Regions from separate parts of the Pseudaquabacterium rugosum genome, predicted to be linked through region 3. Evidence: predicted binding sites of a transcription regulator. Region 3 holds the regulator's gene; each other region holds the start of a gene.
The links. The regulator FliA, encoded in region 3, starts transcription of late flagellar genes. The targets are predictions, from matches to a motif close to CTAAAGTTTNNNNNNNNNNNGCCGNTA.
Positions count from the first base shown of each region.

Region 1 (6,679 bases), on a different contig from region 3:
CTGTTCCGGCCCTTCGAGCAGGGCGACGGCAGCGCCACCCGGCGCCACGGCGGCACCGGTCTGGGCCTGGCCCTGGTGCGCCACCTGGCCCAGCGCATGGAGGGCGAGGCCGGGGTCGACAGCCGGCCGGGCGAGGGCGCGAGCTTCTGGTTCACCGCCTGGCTGACGGCGGCCGAGCAGGCCGGCGACCGCGCCGCGCCGGTGCCGCTGCAGGGCCTGCGCGCGCTGCTGGTCGATGACCTGCCCGAGGCCCTGGCCGCGCTGCGCGACGCGCTGCAGATGCTGGGCCTGCAGGTCGAGGCCGTGGGCGGCGGCAGCGCCGCGCTGCAGGCGGTGCAGGCCGGGCTGGCCGCGGGCCGGGTCCACGACGTCGTGCTGTGTGACTGGCGCATGCCGCCGCCCGACGGCATCGCCACGCTGCAGGCGCTGCGTGCGCTGACCGGCGCGGGCATGCCGCCGGCCATCCTGGTGACGGCCTTCAACGAGGCCGAGGTGTTCGACCGCGCGCACGAGGTGCAGGCCGCCGCCGTGCTGGTCAAGCCCGTGACGCCGTCGGCCCTGCACGACACCCTGGTGCGTGTGCTGCGCCCGCATCTGCCGCCGCTGCGGCTCGACGGCCCGGCCGCCGGCAGCCTCGACGTGATGCTGCAGCGCCTGCGCCAGGACCATGCCGGCCAGCGTGTGCTGCTGGCCGAGGACCACCTGATCAACCGCGACGTCGCGCGCGAGCTGCTCGGCCGCGCCGCGCTGCACGTGGAGACGGCCGAGGACGGGCTGCGCGCGGTCGAGCTGGCCTGCGAGCGGCCCTACGACGTGGTGCTGATGGACATGCAGATGCCCGGGCTCGACGGCCTGCAGGCCACGCGCCGCATCCGCGGCCGGCTCGGCCCGGCCCTGCCCATCCTGGCGATGACGGCCAATGCCTTCGGCGAGGACCGCCAGGCCTGCCTGGCCGCCGGCATGAACGACCATCTGGCCAAGCCGGTCGATCCGGCCGCGCTCTACGCGATGCTGCTGCGCTGGCTGCCGCTGCGTCCGGTCGACAATGGCGACCCCGCCCACCTCCCCGCCGGATGATCCCGATGAAGACCCTTGGTACCCCGCTGTCCCCGAATGCCACCCGCGTCATGCTGCTGGGCAGCGGCGAGCTGGGCAAGGAAGTGCTGATCGCGCTGCAGCGCCTGGGCGTGGAGACGATCGCCGTCGACCGCTACGAGAACGCCCCCGGCCAGCAGGTGGCCCACCACGCGCGCACGATCACGATGAGCGATGCGGCCCAGCTGCGCACGCTGGTCGAGACCGAGCGCCCGGCGCTGGTGGTGCCCGAGATCGAGGCCATCGCCACCGCCGAGCTGCAGCGGCTGGAAGCCGAGGGCGTGGTGCGCGTGGTGCCCACCGCCCGCGCCGCGCGGCTCACGATGGACCGCGAAGGCATCCGCCGCCTGGCCGCCGAGACGCTGGCCCTGCCCACCAGCCCCTACCGCTTCTGTGACTCGCTGGCCGAGCTGCAGGCCGCCATCGACGGCACCGACGGTGCCGCGGCCATCGGCTACCCCTGCATCGTCAAGCCGGTGATGAGCAGCAGCGGCAAGGGCCAGAGCAAGATCGACGGCCCCGCCGATGTGCCGACCGCCTGGGACCACGCGATGGCCGGCGGCCGCGTCAGCCACGGCCGGGTGATCGTCGAGGGCTTCATCGACTTCGACTACGAGATCACGCTGCTGACGGTGCGCGCCCGCGGCGCCGACGGCCGCATCGCCACCCAGTTCTGCGAGCCGATCGGCCATGTCCAGGTCAGCGGCGACTATGTCGAGAGCTGGCAGCCGCAGGCCATGCGCCCGCTGGCCCTCGAACGCGCCCGCGCCATCGCCCGGGCCGTCACCGACGACCTCGGCCAGGGCCTGGACGGCCAGCCCGACGGCTGCGGCCTCTACGGCGTCGAGCTCTTCGTCAAGGGCGACGACGTGTGGTTCAGCGAGGTCAGCCCGCGCCCGCACGACACCGGCCTGGTCACCCTGAGCACCCAGTGGCAGAGCGAGTTCGAGCTGCATGCGCGCGCCATCCTCGGCCTGCCGGTCGACACCACGCTGAAGACCCCGGGCGCCAGCGCCGTGATCTACGGCGGGGTCGAGGCCACCGGCCTCGTCTTCGACGGCGTGGCCGAGGCCCTGGCCCTGCCGGGCACCGACATCCGGCTGTTCGGCAAGCCCGAGAGCTTCGTCAAGCGCCGCATGGGCGTGGTGCTGGCGCGGGCCGCGGACACCGATGCCGCCCGCGCCACCGCCAAGGCGGCGGCGGCCCGGGTGCGGCCGCGGGCGGTCTGAGGGCCGGCGTCAGCGCCGGGGCCAGCGCCGGGGCCAGCGGGTCGAACGGGTCGGCCCGCGGGGGGGCGGCGCCGCTGAGCTGGCGCCCGCGTGGCGGCCGCCATCGTTCACGCCGCGGGGCGCCGGGGCGTGGCCGGGCTTCAGTCGGCGCGGCGCCGGTCGATACCGGGGGATGCCACCGGGGGCGTCGACCGCCGGTGCCCGCCGCGTCCGGTATCCGTCCTCCGACCTGTCATGACCGCGAACTCCGCCCTGGCGGCCAAGGTGCTGCTGCTCGAGCACGACGCTCGGCAGTACCAGGCCCTGCTCGACCTGTGTGACCAGCTGGGGCTGGTGCCGCTGCCCCGCACCGCGGCCGAGGCCAGCGAGCTGCTGGGGCAGCACAAGGATCTGGCCGGCGTGCTGCTGGCCGAGGATCTGCCGGGCGCCGGCGATGCCGGCCAGCTGACGCTCGCGCTCGCGATCCACCGCCAGCGGCCCGAGCTGCCGATCTTCCTGCGCCGCACCACGGACCGGCCCCTGAGCACGGCCGAGGCCGAGGCGATCAGCCATCCCTGGTCCGGCGACGAGCCGGCCGTGCTGCGCGAGCACATCGAGGGCAAGCTGTTCAGCCTGCGCTACCCGCCCGAGCTGGTGCAGGGCGTGCTGAACCTGACCTTCGACTCGCTGCAGGCGATGTTCCCGGGCGCGGCCGTCACGCACGAGCGGCCCCACGTGGTGCATGACCGCATCATCTACGGCCAGGTCTCCACGCTGATCCCGATCGAGAGCACCTGGTGCCGCGGCTACATGATGCTGCAGGCCGAGGAGGCCTCGCTGCGCCAGGGCCTGATCCAGGGTTTCGGCTTCACCGGCGGCGGTGGCGACCTGGGCTTCCGCGCGCTGAACAACCTGCTGGCCGAGACGACGAACCTGATCTGGGGCGCGTTCAAGAACCACTACATCCCGCCGCAGGCCTTCGCCAGCGAGCAGACGCAGGTGCCCATCGTCATCAACCACGAGCAGAAGTACATCTCCTTCGGCTCCTCGGATCCGCAGTTGTGCGTGCGCTGGCACCTGTGCGATCCGGCGCGTCCGCACATGCCGCCGGTGCTGATCGTGCAGCGGCTGATCTTCAACCTGCTGTGGTCGCCCGAGGGCTACACCCGCTTCGCCGCCGAGGCGGTGCCGCCCTGCCACACCGGCGTGCTCGAACTGTTCTGACCGCGGGCACGCGGCCGGCCGGTCCGTCGGCGCGCCGTGCGCCCGTCCGTGCCCTGTCCGCATCCTCATCCCCAGCAAGGTGATCCATGGCCCATGTCCTCGTGGTCGACGACTCCTCCGTGGCCCGCGATGTCGTCGCCGGCTTCCTGACCCGCAACGGCTTCGACGTCGCCACCGCCAACGACGGACGTGAGGGGCTGGCCGCGCTGCGGGGCGACCCCGCCATCCGCCTGGTCGTCAGCGACGTCAACATGCCCAACATGGACGGCATCACGATGGCCGAGAAGGTGCGCGCCGAGCTGGGCAACCAGAAGGTGCGCATCGTCATGCTGACGACCGAGAACAACAGCCTGCTGCGCGAGCGCGGCAAGGCGGCCGGGGTCTCGGGCTGGATCGTCAAGCCCTTCCGCGGTGATGCGGTGCTGGCGCCGTTCCGCGCCTACTGCGGACTGGTCTGAGCCTGCGCCGGGGCCGCGGCGCCCCGGCCCGGCGGCGCCTCAGTGCAGCGCGGCCAGGAACTGCTGCAGCTCCGGCGTGCGCGGCGCACCGAAGATCGCCGCGGGCGGGCCCATCTCGTGGATGCGCCCGGCGTGCATGAACACCACCCGGTCGGCGACCTTGCGCGCGAAGCCCATCTCGTGGGTGACCATCATCAGCGTCATGCCCTCGTCGGCCAGCGACTCCACCACCTTCAGCACCTCGCCGACCAGCTCCGGGTCGAGCGCCGAGGTGATCTCGTCGCACAGCAGCACGGCCGGCGTCATCGCCAGCGCGCGGGCGATGGCCACGCGCTGCTGCTGACCGCCCGAGAGCTGGTCCGGCCAGGCGTCGAACTTGTCGGCCAGGCCCACGCGCTGCAGCAGCGCGCGGGCGCGGGCCTCGCCCTCGGCCGGGCGCTCGCCCTTGACCAGGCCGGGCGCCAGCATCACGTTGCGGCCCACGCTCAGGTGCGGGAACAGGTTGAAGCTCTGGAAGATCATGCCCACGTGCTGGCGCAGCGCGCGCATGGCCGCGGCGTCGCCGTGCCTGAGGGCCTGGCCGTCGACCTGCAGCGCGCCGTCCTGGAAGCTCTCCAGCCCGTTGATGCAGCGCAGCAGGGTGCTCTTGCCCGAGCCGCTCTTGCCGATGATGACGACCACCTCGCCGCGGGCGACCTGCAGGTCCACGCCCTTGAGCACCTCGTTCGGCCCGTAACGCTTGCGCAGGCCCTGCAGGGTGACGATGGGGGCGGTGGCCGTGGTGGTGTCGGTGGCGGGGAGGTCAGTGTGCAGGGCGGCCACGGCGCAGGCTCCGTTCGAGTTGACGGCTGGCCACCGACAGCGGGAAGCACAGCAGGAAGTACATCGACGCCACGCAGGCGTAGACGAGGAAGGGCTGGAAGGTCGCGTTGGTGATCATGGTGCCGGCCTTGGTCAGCTCGACGAAGCCGATCACCGAGGCCAGCGCCGTGCCCTTGACCAGCTGCACCAGGAAGCCGACGGTGGGCGCCACGCCGATGCGCAGCGCCTGCGGGCCGACGACGTGGCGCAGCTGCTCGCCCAGGCTCAGGCCGAGGGCGGCCGAGGCCTCCCACTGGCCGCGCGGGATGGCCTCGACGCAGCCGCGCCAGATCTCGCACAGATAGGCCGAGGCGTAGAAGGTCAGCGCGAGCGCGGCCGCCGTCCACGGCGAGACGTCGAGGCCGAGCGCGGCCAGGCCGAAATAGGCCAGGAACAGCTGCATCAGCAGCGGCGTGCCCTGGAACAGCTGGACATAGGCACCGACCGCGCGCCGTGTGCCGGCGCCACCGGCGGTGCGCGCGACCAGCAGCGCCAGACCGACCAGCAGGCCGCCCGCGAAGGCGATCAGCGACAGGGCGACGGTCCAGCGGCCGGCCAGCAGCAGGTTGCGCAGGATGTCCCAGAGGGAGAAATCGACCATGGGCGGAGGGCGCTTCAGGGTGTGGGAGGGCGCGGCGGCTCAGCGCCGACGCAGCAGCCGCGGGCCGGCGTACAGCAGCGTCTGGCGCAGCACGATGGCCAGCGCCAGGTACAGCGCGGTGGCCACCAGCGTGGCCTCGAAGGCGCGGAAGTTGCGGCTGTGGATCAGGTTGGCCGCATAGGACAGCTCGGGCGTCGAGATCTGGCCGCAGACGGCCGAGCCCAGCATCACGATGACGATCTGGCTGGTCAGCGCCGGCCAGACCCGCTGCAGCGCGGGCGGCAGCACGATGCGGCTGAAGACCTGCCAGCGCGTCAGCGCCAGGCTGTGGCCGGCCTCCAGCTGGCCCGGTGGCGTCGACTCGATGCCGGCGCGCACGATCTCGCCCGCGTAGGCGCCCAGGTTCAGCACCATGGCCAGCACCGAGGCCGTCTCCGGCGACAGCGCGAAGCCGGCCGCCGGCAGGCCGAAGAACAGGAAGAACAGCTGGACGATGAAGGGCGTGTTGCGGATCAGCTCGACATACACCGCCGCCGCCGTGGCCAGCGGCCGCGGCCCCCAGGCGCGGGCCCAGCCGCAGGCCACCCCCAGCGCCAGGCCGCCGGCGGTGGCCGCCAGCGTCAGGGCCGTCGTCCAGGCCATGCCGCGCAGCAGCAGCGGCCAGTCCACCAGCACGGCGGCGAAGTCGAGCGTGATCATCGCGGCGCTGCTCCTCAGTTCGGCAGGTTGCCGGCCGGCCGGCCCAGCCACTTCTGCGCCAGGCGGTCGAGCTCGCCGGCGGCCCGGGCCTCGGCGATCACGGCGTTGACCTTGGCGCGCAGCGCGTCCTCGCCCTTGGCCACGCCGATGAAGTTCGGCGAGTCCTTGATCAGCAGCTTGAACTCCATGCCGAGCTGCGGATTGCGGGCCATCACGTTGCCGGCCACCGAGGCGCCGACGGCGATCACCTGCACCTGGCCGGAGACGAAGGCGGCCACCGTGGCGTTGTTGTCCTCGAAGCGCTTGACCTCGGCATCCGACGGCGCGAGCTTGCCCAGCTCGATGTCCTCCATCGCACCGCGGGTGACGGCCACCGTCTTGCCCGACAGGTCGCCCCAGGACTTGATGGCCAGAGTCTTCGGCGCGAAGACGGCCTGGAAGAACGGCGAGTAGGCGGCGGTGAAGTCGATCACCTTCTCGCGCTCGGGGTTCTTGCCCAGCGTCGAGATCACCAGATCGGCCTTCTTCGTCTG
Region 1 is NZ_JBBUTF010000034.1:24,015-30,693, reverse strand. Features, by position in the region: gene AACH11_RS23555 (PAS domain S-box protein) at 1-1,077, shown strand, start outside; gene purT (formate-dependent phosphoribosylglycinamide formyltransferase) at 1,083-2,324, shown strand; gene AACH11_RS23545 (chemotaxis protein CheX) at 2,559-3,527, shown strand; gene AACH11_RS23540 (response regulator) at 3,614-3,985, shown strand; gene AACH11_RS23535 (amino acid ABC transporter ATP-binding protein) at 4,025-4,807, opposite strand; gene AACH11_RS23530 (amino acid ABC transporter permease) at 4,788-5,447, opposite strand; gene AACH11_RS23525 (amino acid ABC transporter permease) at 5,487-6,146, opposite strand; gene AACH11_RS23520 (transporter substrate-binding domain-containing protein) at 6,161-6,679, opposite strand, start outside.
Region 1: AACH11_RS23545 (chemotaxis protein CheX) is a predicted target of FliA. The motif match lies at 2,463-2,489, and genes of this name have one in related genera.

Region 2 (6,679 bases), 320 kb from region 3:
GCAGCTGCTGCAGCGTGCGCGCGCGCTCGGCCTGGGCGTGCCGCTGTGGCATGCGCTGGATCAGCTGCAGCGGCTGTTCGGGCGCGAGGTCCCGGCCGCACAGCGTGCGGCGGTGCACGCGCTGCGCCCGCCGGCCTGGCGCCGGCTGCCCTTGCGCGCGCTGCTGGCCGTCGGCCTGCGGCCGCACCATCCGAGCGCACGCGGCCAGGGCGAGGGCCTGGCCCGCTGGCTGCTGTACGTGCGCTCGCACGCGCTGCGCATGCCGCTGCGGCTGCTGCTGCCGCACCTGCTGCGCAAGGCCTGGATGCAGCGCTTCGGCGAGACGGCGGCCGAGACCGGACAGCCCGCGGCGGACGCGCACGAGACCGCGCGGGACCGCCAGGTCTGACTCGGACGGGCGAGCGGGCAGGCGGGCGCTGCGCCGGTCCCGCTGCCGGCGTCGTGCCGTGACCGCTGGCGTGGTCCGCGGCCCGCGGCGCCTCAGCCCAGCGCGTCGAGCTCCTGCGCGCTGAAGCCGGCGCGCCGACGCGCCTCCAGGTTGAACGGCGGCTTGGCCCGCGGGGCGCGGTAGCGTTCGACCAGTTGCGGATAGAGCGTCACCGGGTCCAGTCCGGCGCGCTCGCAGGCCCAGCGGTACCAGTGGTTGCCGATGGCCACATGGCCGACCTCGTCGCGCAGGATGATGTCGAGAATGGCGACGGCGGCCAGATCGCCGGCCTGGCGCAGCCGGGCCTGCATCGGCGGCGTGGCGTCCAGGCCGCGCGCCTCCAGCGTGCGCGGCACCAGCGCCATGCGGGCGATGAAGTCCTCGCGCGTGGCCTCGGTCATGCGCCACAGGCCGTCGTGGGCCTCGTGGTCGCCGTAGTCGCAGCCGAGCGTGCGCAGATGGGCGCGCAGCAGGCGGAAGTGGGTCGCCTCCTCGGCGGCCACCTGCAGCCAGTCGCGGTAGTAGTCGGCCGGCAGATCGGGGAAACGCCAGACGGCGTCGAGGGCCAGGTTGATCGCGTTGAACTCGATGTGGCAGACCGCGTGCAGCAGCGCGGCGCGGCCGGCCGCACTGAACGGTGAACGCCGCGGCACCTCGGCCGGTTCGACCAGGCGCGGGCGCTCGGGGCGGCCGGGCAGGCGCTGCGGCGGTGCCGGTTCGGTCAGGCGCTCGGCCGGATCGATGGCCAGCGCGCCGGCCGTCAGGCGCGCGTGCAGATCGAGCGCGGCATCGGCCTTGGCCTCGGGGTCGGCCAGACACAGGGCTTGCAGGGCGAGGGGGCGCAGGCTCATCCGTAGAATCGGGTCTTTTCTCGACGTCGGGGCCGGCGTCGGTCGGCCCGTCGCCGGGGTCGGACGCCGGTGGTCACCGGGCAGGGCGCCGATTGTCGGTCAGCCCCGCCGCCCGGGCGGCGGTCGTGCGGCGCCGTACGGGGCGGCGACCGCCGGCCTCGTGCCGTCGACCGGCGCCCCTCCCTGTGCCTCCTGCGCCTCCTGCGCTTCCTGCACCCGGTGCGCCCGGTACCCCCCCTGCGGACATTCCCATGGACGAACTCCACAAATTCCTGTTCGAAGGCCTGCCGGTGCGCGGCATGCTGGTGCGGCTGGACGACAGCTGGCGCGCGCTGCTGCAGCGCCGCCGCACGCCCGACGACGGCGGCTACACGCTGGCCACGCCGGTGCGCCGCCTGCTCGGCGAGATGGCCGCGGCCGGTGTGCTGCTGCAGGCCAACCTGAAGTTCAACGGCGCCATCGTGCTGCAGGTGCATGGCGACGGCCCGGTCAAGCTGGCCGTGGTCGAGACCCAGAGCGACCTGTCGTTCCGCGCCACCGCCACCGTGCAGGGCACGGTGGTCGAGGCGCCGGAGGCCGATCTGGCCCAGCTGGTCAATCTGCAGGGCCAGGGCCGCTGCGCGATCACGCTGGACCCGCGCGACCGCCAGCCCGGCCAGCAGCCCTACCAGGGCATCGTGCCGCTGCACGGCGACCGGCGCGAGAAGCTGCACCGCCTGTCCGAGGTGATCGAGCACTACATGCTGCAGAGCGAGCAGCTCGACACGCGCCTGATCCTGGCCGCCGACGACGAGCGCGCGGCCGGTCTGCTGATCCAGCGGCTGCCGCTGGCCGGCGCGGCCAACCTGGCCGGCAGCGCCGCCGTGGCACGCGACGAGGACCAGATCGGGCTGAACGAGGACTACAACCGCATCGCGACGCTGGCCGGCTCGGTCACGCCGCAGGAGCTGCTGCAGCTGCCGGTCGAGCAGCTGCTGCATCGGCTGTTCTGGGAGGAGACGGTGCGGGTCTACGAGCCGCAGGCGCCGCGCTTCGCCTGCCGCTGCTCGCGCGAGCGCGTGGCCGGCATGCTGCGCGGCCTGGGGCCCGACGACGTCGCGTCGCTGCTGGCCGAGCAGGGGGCGGCCGAGGTCGGCTGCGAGTTCTGCGGGGCGCTCTACCGCTTCGACCCAGTCGATGCGGCGGGCCTGTTCACGGCGCCGGGTGATGCGCCGCCGGCCAGCTCGGCCGTGCAGTGAGCGGCGTCCGGTGACGCCCTGCCGGGGCCCTGGGCCCCGTCAGGCGCTCAGGCCCTGAAGCCGCCGCCGCGCGGCGACGGCCGGGCCAGGCCCTGGGCGTCGTAGAGCCGCGTCAGCGGCGTGTCGTCGGGCAGCAGCAGATCGATCGCGCGGTCGAGCGCCGCGGTCGCGCGGGCCAGCATCTCGCGCTGTTGGGCGACCTGGGCGCCGGCACGGGCCAGCCGCAGGCGCAATTCGGTGGGCACGCCGCCGTGGCGTGCGGCCGTGCGCATCTGTCGCACGGCGGTCTCGAGGGCCTGCAGCAGCTCGTCGGCCTGCTGGCTGACGGCGGGCGCGTCGCGTTCGCGCAGCGCTTCGTGCAAGGCGCGCAGACCGGCCTCGACGGCGCCGACCGACGCGTCGAGCTCGACCAGACGCGCGACGGCCTCATGCTCGGCCCGATGGCTCAGCACGGTGGGGCTCCGACGACCTGGGCGACGGCGGGCGGGACGCCGGCCGTCAGCCCTGACGGCCGCCGACGTTGCTCAGCAGCTCCTGCGCGTTGCTGATGAGCTTGTCGGCGATCGCGTCGGCATTGATCTGGAACTTGCCGTCGCGGATCGCGTTCGAGATGCGCTCGACCTTCTCCGCGTCGAACACGCCCTCGGTGCCGCCGGCGCTGAGCTGGCTGACCGTCTCCGACAGCTGGACCTGCGCACTGGCCTCGTTCGAGGCCGTGGTGCCGGCAGCCGCCGCCGTCGAGGCGGACTTGCGTTCGCCTGCGGCCGGTTGGATGGCCTTGTTCTCGAGTTGACCGATCTTCATGATGGACTCCAGCAGTGGGGGTGACCCGCCTGACCCTGATACATGGACGGGGTATCGGCCCCGTATCCGCGGACTTTAGGGCCTCGTCCGTCGATTGTCGAAAGCGCTCGTGACAGCGTCCGACCAGCCGCCACAGTGTGGCATGCCCGTCGCTGGACGATCCGCCCGGTCCCGCTCAGGTTCCGTCGGATCGGCCACACGGATGCGGTCCGCTTGCTCACAGTGCCAGCTCCACCAGCTGCGCGGCACGCGCCGTGCCCCGCACGATGCGGCCGTTGTCCAGCTTGACCTGGACCGGTTGATCTTCCACGCCCGGTCCGAGCGCCCGGGCCTGGGCGCTGATCTCATAACCTCCACCGTGTGCGCGTACGCGCACGGTCTCGCCGGCCTCGAACCAGCGGCGTGCGCGCAGTGCGCTGCGGTGCAGCGGCGTGCCGGCGGCCAGCGCCTGGCCGAGCACACGGCCTTCCAATGCGGTGGCATCGACCAGCGCGGCGTCCTGCGGTCGTGCGGCCCAGTCGACTTCGGCCACCCGCAGGTGGGCGGCCTGCAGCACCGTGCCGGCCGGCAGGTCGGCGGTGGCCGCCAGGCCCGGGCCCCACAGCCGCACCGTCACGGGCAGATGGACGTTCCAGCGCACCGGGCCATCGACGCAGCGCAGGCCGATGCGCAGGGGGGCACCGGTCAGGCGCAGCTCGCGCGGCAGCCAGGGTTCGACGCGCCGGCAGGGCGCCAGCCGCAGCCGCGGGTCGATGCGGCCGGGTTCGACCTCGACCCGCAGTGCGGGCCGCGGGCCCTCGGCGGCCACGGGCAGTGCGGTCAGGCGCTCGCGCATCGCGTGCAGCGCATCGACGAAGACGGGCGCCATCGCCAGCGGAGCGGCCACGCCGTCGGTCGTGGCCGGGGCCGTGGGCCGGGCGGTGTCGGCATCGACCGCGGCCTGGGCGGGCCAGGACAGCAGCGCCGCACTGGCCGCGGCCAGCACCGCGGTGCCGAGCAGCAGCCGCAGGCCGTCGCGGGAGGCGGCGGACGCCATGGGGGTGGAGCGTGGGTTCACGGGCGACATCATGCGGGCGCGCCGTGCGGGCCCGTGGCCGGAACAGGCCGCCCATCGCGGTGCTGATCCGGCTCATGGCCGGGCGGGCGCTGTCGAGAATCGGCCGCATCCTGCCCCTGATGCCGGTCGTCTGCGGCCACCGGCCGGACCGCACCGCCCGGTGCCGGGTCGGTGCCCGTGGGGGACCCGATGCCACGGCGACGGGATCCTCGCCGCCCGTCGCTCCTGACCGCCGTCCTGAAGGCCTTGCCATGAACCGTCTGACCCAGGCGCTCGAGTTCCAGTCCCAGGCCCTGCTGCTGCGGGCCGACCGGCAGGGGCTGCTGGCCTCGAACATCGCCAACGCCGACACGCCCGGCTACGAGGCGCGCGAGATGGACTTCGCCCGTGCGCTGCGCGAGGCCACCGGCACCGCCAGTGAACCCCCGTCGCCGCCGCTGGCCGTCACCGATGCCGCCCATGTCGCGCAGCCGGTGTTCAGCGACGAGACCACCAGCACGCTGATCTGGGCCCGTCACAGCCAGGATGCGGTCGACCGCAACACCGTCGACCTCGACCGCGAGCGCGCCAGCATGGCCGAGAACACGGTCAAGTACGAGGCCGCGCTGCGCTTCATCAACGGCAGCCTGCGCACCCTCGGCGATGCGATGAAGAGCCACAACCAGGGCTGAGGTCCGGATCCGTGATCCGCCCGGGCCGTTCCGCCACCGCCGTCCGCCGCCCCGCCTGAAACGCACTCCCGAGGAGCCCCGTCATGAGCATGCTGAAGATCTTCGACGTCTCGGGCAGCGCGGTCAGCGCCCAGACCCAGCGCCTGAACGTCGTGGCCAGCAACCTGGCCAACGTCGACACCGTGGCCGGCCCCGACGGCTCGGTCTACCGCAACCGCCAGGTGGTCTTCGAGACCACCTACATGGACGAGCTGACCTCGGCCGGTGTGCGCGTGTCGAACGTGCGCGAGGACGACACCCCCGGCCGGCGCGTGTTCGATCCCAAGCACCCGGCCGCCGATCAGCAGGGTTATGTGACCTATGCCAACGTCAATGCGGTCGAGGAGGTGGTCAACATGATCTCGGCCTCGCGCTCCTACCAGAACAACATCGAGGTCATGAACACGGCCAAGAGCCTGGCCTTGAAGACCTTGCAGATGGGCCAGGGCTGAGGCCGTCGTCGGCCGCCCTGCACACGCCTGCGCCGTGAGCCATCGATCGCGTCGCCCGCCCGGCGCCGCACGCCTGCCTTCCCCCCGTCCGTGAGCCCGTGATGAGCACCACCTCCGCCACCAGCAGCACCAGCAGCAATCCCTACGCCTATCTCAACGGCAGCAGCACCAGCGCCAGCAGCACCAGCAGTTCGAGCAGCAGCACCTCGGCCACCAGCGCGCAGGAGCAGAACGAGCGCTTCCTGACGCTGCTGACGGCCCAGCTGCAGAACCAGGATCCGATGAACCCGATGGACAACGCCCAGATGACCTCGCAGATGGCGCAGATCAGCACCGTCAGCAGCCTGGAGACGGTCAACCAGTCGCTGCAGTCGCTGGGCTCGCAGTTCGTGCAGATGCAGGCGCTGCAGGGGGCGTCGATGGTCGGCCGCGAGGTGATGCTCGAGGGCGACCGCATGAGCGTCGACGACGCGGCAGGCACCGGCAGCGGCGCCTATGAGCTGGCCTCGGCGGCCAGCAAGGTCGAGCTGCAGGTGCTCAACGCGTCGGGCCGGGTGGTCGACACCGTCAACCTGGGCGCGCAGTCGGCCGGGCGCCAGAGCTTCGAATGGGACGGTGGCGACCTGGCGCCCACGGATGCGGCCGGCTACCGCTTCAACATCGTGGCCACCTCCAGCAGCGGATCCACCGTGACGGCCACCGAGCTGATGTACGACCAGGTCACCTCGGTCAACACCAGTGGCAGCGCGCTGGCGCTGCAGACCACCCACAGCGGCTCGGTCGGCTACAGCGCGATCAAGGGCCTGCACTGAATCCGCGCGGCACCGGCCGCGCCAAGGGGGCTGCGGCAGCGTCGGGGGGCGCGGCCGAACAGCCCGGGGCAGGGCCCTCAGTTCACCATTTGGGTGAAGCTCACGGGCACTAGAGTGCCTGCCACACCACACCAGTCTCACAGGAGTCACGCACATGGGTTTCCAGCAGGGTGTCAGCGGTCTGAACGCGTCGGCCAAGAACCTGTCGGTGATCGGCAACAACGTCGCCAATGCCAGCACGGTCGGTGCCAAGGCCTCGCGTGCCGAGTTCGCCGACGTGTATGCACGTTCGTCCGGCGCCGACGGGACCAACATCGGTCTGGGCACG
Region 2 is NZ_JBBUTF010000004.1:391,046-397,724, forward strand. Features, by position in the region: gene AACH11_RS05955 (nucleotidyltransferase family protein) at 1-388, shown strand, start outside; gene AACH11_RS05960 (ferritin-like domain-containing protein) at 481-1,278, opposite strand; gene hslO (Hsp33 family molecular chaperone HslO) at 1,530-2,516, shown strand; gene AACH11_RS05970 (hypothetical protein) at 2,564-2,968, opposite strand; gene flgM (flagellar biosynthesis anti-sigma factor FlgM) at 3,015-3,320, opposite strand; gene flgA (flagellar basal body P-ring formation chaperone FlgA) at 3,538-4,356, opposite strand; gene flgB (flagellar basal body rod protein FlgB) at 4,629-5,048, shown strand; gene flgC (flagellar basal body rod protein FlgC) at 5,132-5,539, shown strand; gene AACH11_RS05995 (flagellar hook assembly protein FlgD) at 5,641-6,351, shown strand; gene flgE (flagellar hook protein FlgE) at 6,506-6,679, shown strand, end outside.
Region 2: flgM (flagellar biosynthesis anti-sigma factor FlgM) is a predicted target of FliA. The motif match lies at 3,373-3,399, and genes of this name have one in related genera.

Region 3 (6,679 bases):
ACGTCCGAGGGCTGGACCGACATGCTGGCCACCTGGGTCGACAAGTACCCGATCATCTCGATCGAGGACGGCATGCACGAAGGCGACTGGGCAGGCTGGAAGCACCTGACCGACCGTCTGGGCAAGAAGGTGCAGCTGGTCGGCGACGACCTGTTCGTCACCAACACCAAGATCCTGAAGGAAGGCATCGACAAGGGCATCGCCAACTCGATCCTGATCAAGATCAACCAGATCGGCACCCTGAGCGAGACCTTCGCCGCCATCGAGATGGCCAAGCGCGCCGGCTACACCGCCGTCGTGTCGCACCGCTCGGGCGAGACCGAGGACAGCACCATCGCCGACATCGCGGTGGGCCTGAACGCCGGCCAGATCAAGACCGGCTCGCTGTCGCGCTCGGACCGCATGGCCAAGTACAACCAGCTGCTGCGCATCGAGGAAGACCTGGGCGACGTCGCCGTCTACCCGGGCCGCTCGGCCTTCTACAATCTGCGCTGATGTCGCCGATCCCGGCCCTGGCCGTCGTGTCGCCCCGTCCCCGGGGCTGATCCGGCGGCCCGGACCGGGCCCCTCGCGACCGCCGGCCGGTGCCGGTGCGTGGCCCCGCAGGGCTGCGTGCCGGGACCGCGCCGGCGGTCGCGCTTGAGCACCGCCGTCACGGCGGCCGCCCGACCTGTCCGACCCCTGCGCGCCCCATGTCCGCCCTGCTCCGTCCGCTGACCCTGGCCCTGCTGGCGCTGCTGGGCGTGCTGCAATGGCAGCTGTGGTTCGGCGACAACGGCAAGCACCAGCTGCAGAAGCTGCAGGCGCAGCTCGAACACCAGCGCGCCGACAACGAGGGGCTGCGACTGGGCAATGTCGCCCTCGAGGCCGAACTCGACGACCTGAAGCGCGGCCTGGAGATGGTCGAGGAACGTGCCCGCGCCGAGCTCGGTCTGATCCGGCCCGACGAGATCTTCGTGCAGTACGCCGCGCGGCCGACGGCCACGCCCTGAGTCCGCCGCACGACGGCGGACCTGCCCCGCCGGCACGTCCCGCCCGACCGACCGGCCGCCGGCCGTCCATCGAATCGCACGCACCGATGCCCGAGAGCGCCCTGGTGATCGCCATCGTCGGTGCCGAGAGCACCGGCAAGACCGCGCTGGCCCGCGCACTGGCGCCGCGCCTGGCCGCGCTCAGTGGCCGGCGCGCGATCTGGGTGCCGGAAGCCCTGCGCAGCTGGTGCGAACGCCAGGGCCGCACGCCACGGGCCGACGAACAGGCGCAGATCGCCGCCGCCCAGCAGGCGGCCATGGCACAGGCGGCGATCGACCACGACATCGTGGTGGCCGACACCACGCCGCTGATGACGGCGGTCTACGGCCTGCATTACTTCGGAAACGAGGCGCTGGTCGTACCGGCGCTGAGCGCCCAGCGTGACTGCGCGCTGACGCTGCTGACCGCGCTCGATCTGGGCTGGCATGCCGATCCCGGCGTGCGCGACGGCCCGGCGGCCCAGCAGGCGGTCGACGGCCACCTGCGGTCCCTGCTGATCGGCCACGGCCTGCGCTGGTCGCTGGTCTGCGGCCAGGGTGAGGCCCGTGTCGAGGCGGCGATCGATGCCGTCGCCCCGCTGCTGCGCCAGCGCTGGCCACACCCCGCGCCCCTGGCACCGACCGATGCGCACCGGGAGGCGGCGGCGGACGGCCTGTTCAGCCGCCTGCACGCACGCGATGCGACCGAGGCCCGTCAGCGGGCCCGCTGGGATGCCTGGTGCGCCGACTGCGACCAGGCGGAGTGCGAGCACGCGCTGCGCCGGCCGGCCGGCTGAACGCGGCGCCCCACGCCCTGCGCGGGGCCCGTCGGCGCGGGGCTCACCAGGCGCGCAGCTTGGCGCGCAGGCGGGCGATGGACTGGCTGTGGAGCTGACAGACGCGGCTCTCGGTGACCTTGAGCACGGCCGCGATCTCCTTGAGATTCATGTCGTGCTCGTAGTACATGCTCATCACGTACTGCTCGCGCTCGGGCAGGTTCTTGATGGCCTCGACCAGCGCCTGGCGCATGCGCATGTCCTGCAGCATGGCCAGCGGGTTGGCCTCGTTGTCGGCCACGTGGCGGTCGAGGTAGTCGTCGTCGCCCTCGTCGCCGGTCATGTCCTCCAGATGGACCAGCTGGGTGCCGCGGACCTTGCCCAGCAGCTCCTGGTAGTCCTGCAGGCCCATGCCCATCTCGGCGGCGATCTCGGTCTCGTTCGGTGCGCGGCCGAGCTTCTGCTCCAGCTTGTGCACGGCGGCCTCGATGCTGCGCTGCTGTCGACGGTCGCCGCGGCTCATCCAGTCGTTGCCGCGCAGCTCGTCGAGCATGGCCCCGCGGATGCGCTGCGTGGCGAAGGTCTCGAACTGCACGCCGTGGGTCTGGTCGAAACGGGTGAGGGCGTCGCTCAGGCCGATCATGCCGACCTGGATCAGGTCATCGAGCTCGACGTTGGCCGGCAGCTTGGCGATCATCTGGTGCGCCAGACGGCGCACCAGAGGGCTGTACTGCTTGAGCATCGCATTGGCGTCCAGGCGGCCCTTGGCGGTGTACATGGCGGGTCTCCGAGGCTTCGATGTCGATCGGGTCAGTTCGTGCGTCCGGTCGCACGGCGCGGGGCCGGGCGGTCGGACTCCGGACGCGCGGACACGCCGGTCGAAACGGGGAATTCATGGCGGCCGCCCACGCGCGTGGTCGCGCCCGGGGCCGGTGCGGCGGCCAGCGGTGCGGCCGGCCAGGGGGGCGCCGACGCCCGCGCGCCCTGGGCCACCAGGGCCTGGGCCTGGGGCCGGTCGTCGGCTGCCAGTTGCGCGGCGATCATGCGGCGCAGCGCGGCGGTCGGCGCGGACTGCGCCGGGGTCAGGGGATCGACCACCGCACAGTGGTGCAGGGCCGAGCCGAGGAACAGATCGGCGCACTCGCCCAGCCGCTCGGCGATGCGCCGTGCCCCCTTGGGCCGGGCACTGCTGGCGATCACCAGGTCGAAGGCCAGTGCGCCCAGCCACTGGCTGAGCAGCTTCATCGACGCGTAGGCATCGGTCAGGCTGTCGGGGCGGTCACCGGCCAGCAGCAGCGGCCGCGGCGCCCGGCCGGCGAAGATGCGGCGCAGGTCCGAGGCACTGGCATGCACCACCACCACCTGGGCCTGCGGTGCGGCCAGATGCAGGGCATCGAGCAGGCCGACCATCGTCGCGCGGTTGTCCAGGTAGCGCCGTGGCAGCCCCCGGGCGGCCAGGTAGCTGACCTGGGGCGACAGCGGCTCGACGCAGGCGGCCAGATCGATCGCCGCCAGCTCGTGTGGCTCGGAGGCGGTCTCGGCGGCATCGACCACCAGGGTGTTCAGGCCGTGCTCGGACAGTGCGGCACACAGCCGCTCCATCACCACGCCACCGGCGGGCACGAAGGGGTTGTGCACCAGCGGCAGGTGGCGCGTGCGCCCGTTGCCGAACAGCGCGCGCAGACCGGCGGCCTGATCGGCGGGCACGTGGGCCGGGGGATGCGGATACGGACGAACCGGCGTGGACATCGTGTGGCGGGGCGGAGCGCGCGTGGGCAGGACGGTAGGCGGGACCGGTGACGCTGTGACCGCCGGGGGCGGAGCGTCGGGCTGAAGATCAGTGTCGACGCTCGGCTCGCGGGTCAAGGGGCGGTGCAGCGGGGCGGCGCGGGGGGTGTTCGGAGGATCGGCGGGCAGACCCGGAATCAGGCCGGCAGGCCCTGACCGGCCACGGCGGCGACACCCGCGCCCAGGCCCGGCGGCAGCCCGGCGAAGCCCGGTGCGACGGCGCCCTGGGTGGCGGCGAAGATCAGGTTGACCTCGTTGGCATCGAGCCGCCAGCTGGCGCTGCCACCGCCCTGCAGCGCGCGCTGCACCAGCGCGGCGGCCGACAGGCGGTGCCAGTCCTCGGGCACGCGCTGGCCGTTGGCCACCGCCAGCACCTTGCAGCGCTGGCGGATCAGCGCGTCGAGCGCCGGCCCGAGCTTGACCACCTCGTCGAGCTTGGACAGCACCACGCCCAGGCCATGGCTGCCGCCGTAGGCCAGCACCACGTCCTCCAGCGTCTCGCCCTGGGCCGCGGCGTTGAGCACCAGCACCTTCTCGATCGCCTGGTGCTGCAGCATCTCCAGCGTCTCGCGGGCGCGGTGGTCGCGCTGGGCGACACCGGCGGTGTCGATCAGCACCAGGCGCTTGGTGGCCAGCAGCTCCAGCAGATCCTCCAGCGAGGCGCGGTCGTGCGCGGTGTGCACCGGCACGCCCAGGATGCGGCCATAGGCGCGCAGCTGCTCGTGGGCACCGACGCGGTAGGCATCGAGCGTGATCAGGCCCAGATTGGCCGCGCCATGGCGGGCGGCGAAGGCCGCGGCGAGCTTGGCGGTGCCGGTGGTCTTGCCGACGCCGGTCGGACCGACGAAGGCCAGCACGCCGGCATGGTCCTCCAGCGGCGCCTCATGTTCGCCGCTGGGCAGGTTGCGTTCGAGCACGCCGGCGGCCCAGACCAGGTCGTCGGGCACATCGGCCGGCAGGGCCTGCACCAGCTTGCGCACCAGTCCGGGCGACAGGCCGCAGTCGAACAGGCGCTGCAGCAGCGCGACCTGGCGCGGATCGCGCTGCAGCCGCTCCATGTAGGCCAGCATGCCGAAGCGCTCCTCGATCAGATGGCGCACCTGGCGCAGCTCGCCCATCACCTCCTGGCGATCGAGCAGGTCCTCGACCCGGCTGCCGCGGCCCGGGGCGGGCGTGGCATCGAAGTCGTCGTCGGAGAAGGCCGGCGCGCCCTGGCCGAGCTCGGCGCGCAGCACCGGCGCCTCGGCCTCGGCGCCGGCCTGCGGCGGCTGTGGATTGGCGATCACGCGCAGCGTGGGCGTGCCGGTGGCTGCCGCCGGCCGCTGCGCCGCCTTGCCGGGCAGGCGCAGCGTGCCACCGGCGGGCGCCGCAGCTCCGGTCGGGGCGGCGGCAGCCGGGTGGCCGGCCGCGGGGCCGTGGGCGGCGATGGGCGGGGCCGGGTGGCTCACCTTGGCGGTTGGGGAGGCTTGGGAGGCGTGGGCGGCCTGGGCAGCATGGCCGGTGGCGCCCGGCGGCACGGCCGCAGCCGGCTCCAGCCCCATGGCCTGCGGCAGCCGGGTCGGCGCCTGCTGCTCCAGCTCGGCCTGGCGGCGGCGCAGCATGCGCTCGCGCACATAGTCCTGGAAGGTCAGCGTGCTCATGCCCAGGGTCTCGATGTCGCGCGCGACCTGCGGGTCGATGGCCGTGTCACCGCCGGCCGGAGGACGGGCGGACAGCGCGGCCTGACCGGCGACAGGAGGCTCCTGCGCACCGAAGCCGGGCTCGTGGCGCTCGCCACCGGCCGGGCCCTGGCCCAGGCGGTGCTCACCGCGCGCGGCGATGCGCTCGGCCAGCGACATCGCCCGGCCGAGCACCCCGCCCGGAGCGGCGGGTGCGGCCGCTGCGGCAGACGGTGCCGGCGGGGCCGACGGCGGTGGCAGCGCACGGGCGGCCACGGCCTCGGCCTGCTGCAGGCCCTCGGGGGCCATGGCCAGCACCTCGACGCCACCGTCACAGGGCCGGGTCGAGAGCACGACCGCATCCTCGCCGAGTGCCTGGCGCACCTGGGCCAGGGCCTCACGGGCGGTCTTCGCGGTGAAGCGGCGCACATTCATCGCCGTGTTGCTCTGGCTCATGCGGCCTCCAGGATTCGGGTGTCGGACAGCGGCCGCGGCAGGCGGCCTTCAGGACGGATCGGGCGGATCACGGCGGTCGGATCGGTCGGGGACGGCGGGCAGGGTCTCATCCATGCGCTCCGATGATCGAACCGATGCGGATCGCATGGGTGTCGGGAATCTCGCTGTGCGAGAGCACGCGCAGCCGCGGCGCCGCGCGCTTGAGCAGACGGGCCATCGGCACGCGGATCACGTCGGGCACCAGCAGGCAGGCCGGCAGGCCCTGGTCCTCCTGGCGCCGCATGGTGTCGGCGGCCTCGCGGGTCAGCGTGTCGGCCACGCCGGGGTCGAGCGCGGCGCCGTGCGGCGAGGTCAGCGCCTGCGTCACCAGACGTTCGAGATCAGGCTCCAGCGCGACGACCTCCAGCTCCTTGGCCGGGCCGTAGATCTGCTGCACGATGGCCGGCGCCAGGTGCACGCGCAGCCGGCGCGAGAGCTCGACCGGATCGCTGACGGCGCCCGCGTGCTCGGCCAGGCACTCGATGATCGAGCGCATGTCGCGGATGTGCACGCCCTCGTCGAGCAGCAGCTGCAGCACCTTCTGCAGCGCCGGGATGCCGACCATCTTCGGGATCACGTCCTCGATCAGCTTGGGCGCCTGCTTGGTCACGTGCTCGACCAGCTGCTGGGTCTCGACGCGGCCCAGCAGGCGCGCGGCGTTGACCTGCATCAGGTGCGACAGGTGGGTGGCGACCACGGTCGAGCAGTCGACCACCGTATAACCGTTCATCTGCGCCTGCTCGCGGTGCTTGTCCTCGATCCAGACGGCCGGCAGGCCGAAGGCCGGATCGGTGGTCTTGCTGCCCGGCAGCGTGGCCGTGGCACCGCCCGGATTGATCGCCATGTACATGCCGGGGAAGGCCTCGCCCTCGCCCACCACCGCGCCGCGCAGCAGCACCCGGTAGACGCTGGGCTTGAGCTCCAGGTTGTCGCGGATGTGCACGGCCGGAGG
Region 3 is NZ_JBBUTF010000004.1:69,038-75,716, reverse strand. Features, by position in the region: gene eno (phosphopyruvate hydratase) at 1-495, shown strand, start outside; gene ftsB (cell division protein FtsB) at 693-992, shown strand; gene AACH11_RS04680 (AAA family ATPase) at 1,079-1,807, shown strand; gene AACH11_RS04675 (RNA polymerase sigma factor FliA) at 1,851-2,564, opposite strand; gene AACH11_RS04670 (P-loop NTPase family protein) at 2,597-3,535, opposite strand; gene flhF (flagellar biosynthesis GTPase FlhF) at 3,712-5,688, opposite strand; gene flhA (flagellar biosynthesis protein FlhA) at 5,795-6,679, opposite strand, start outside.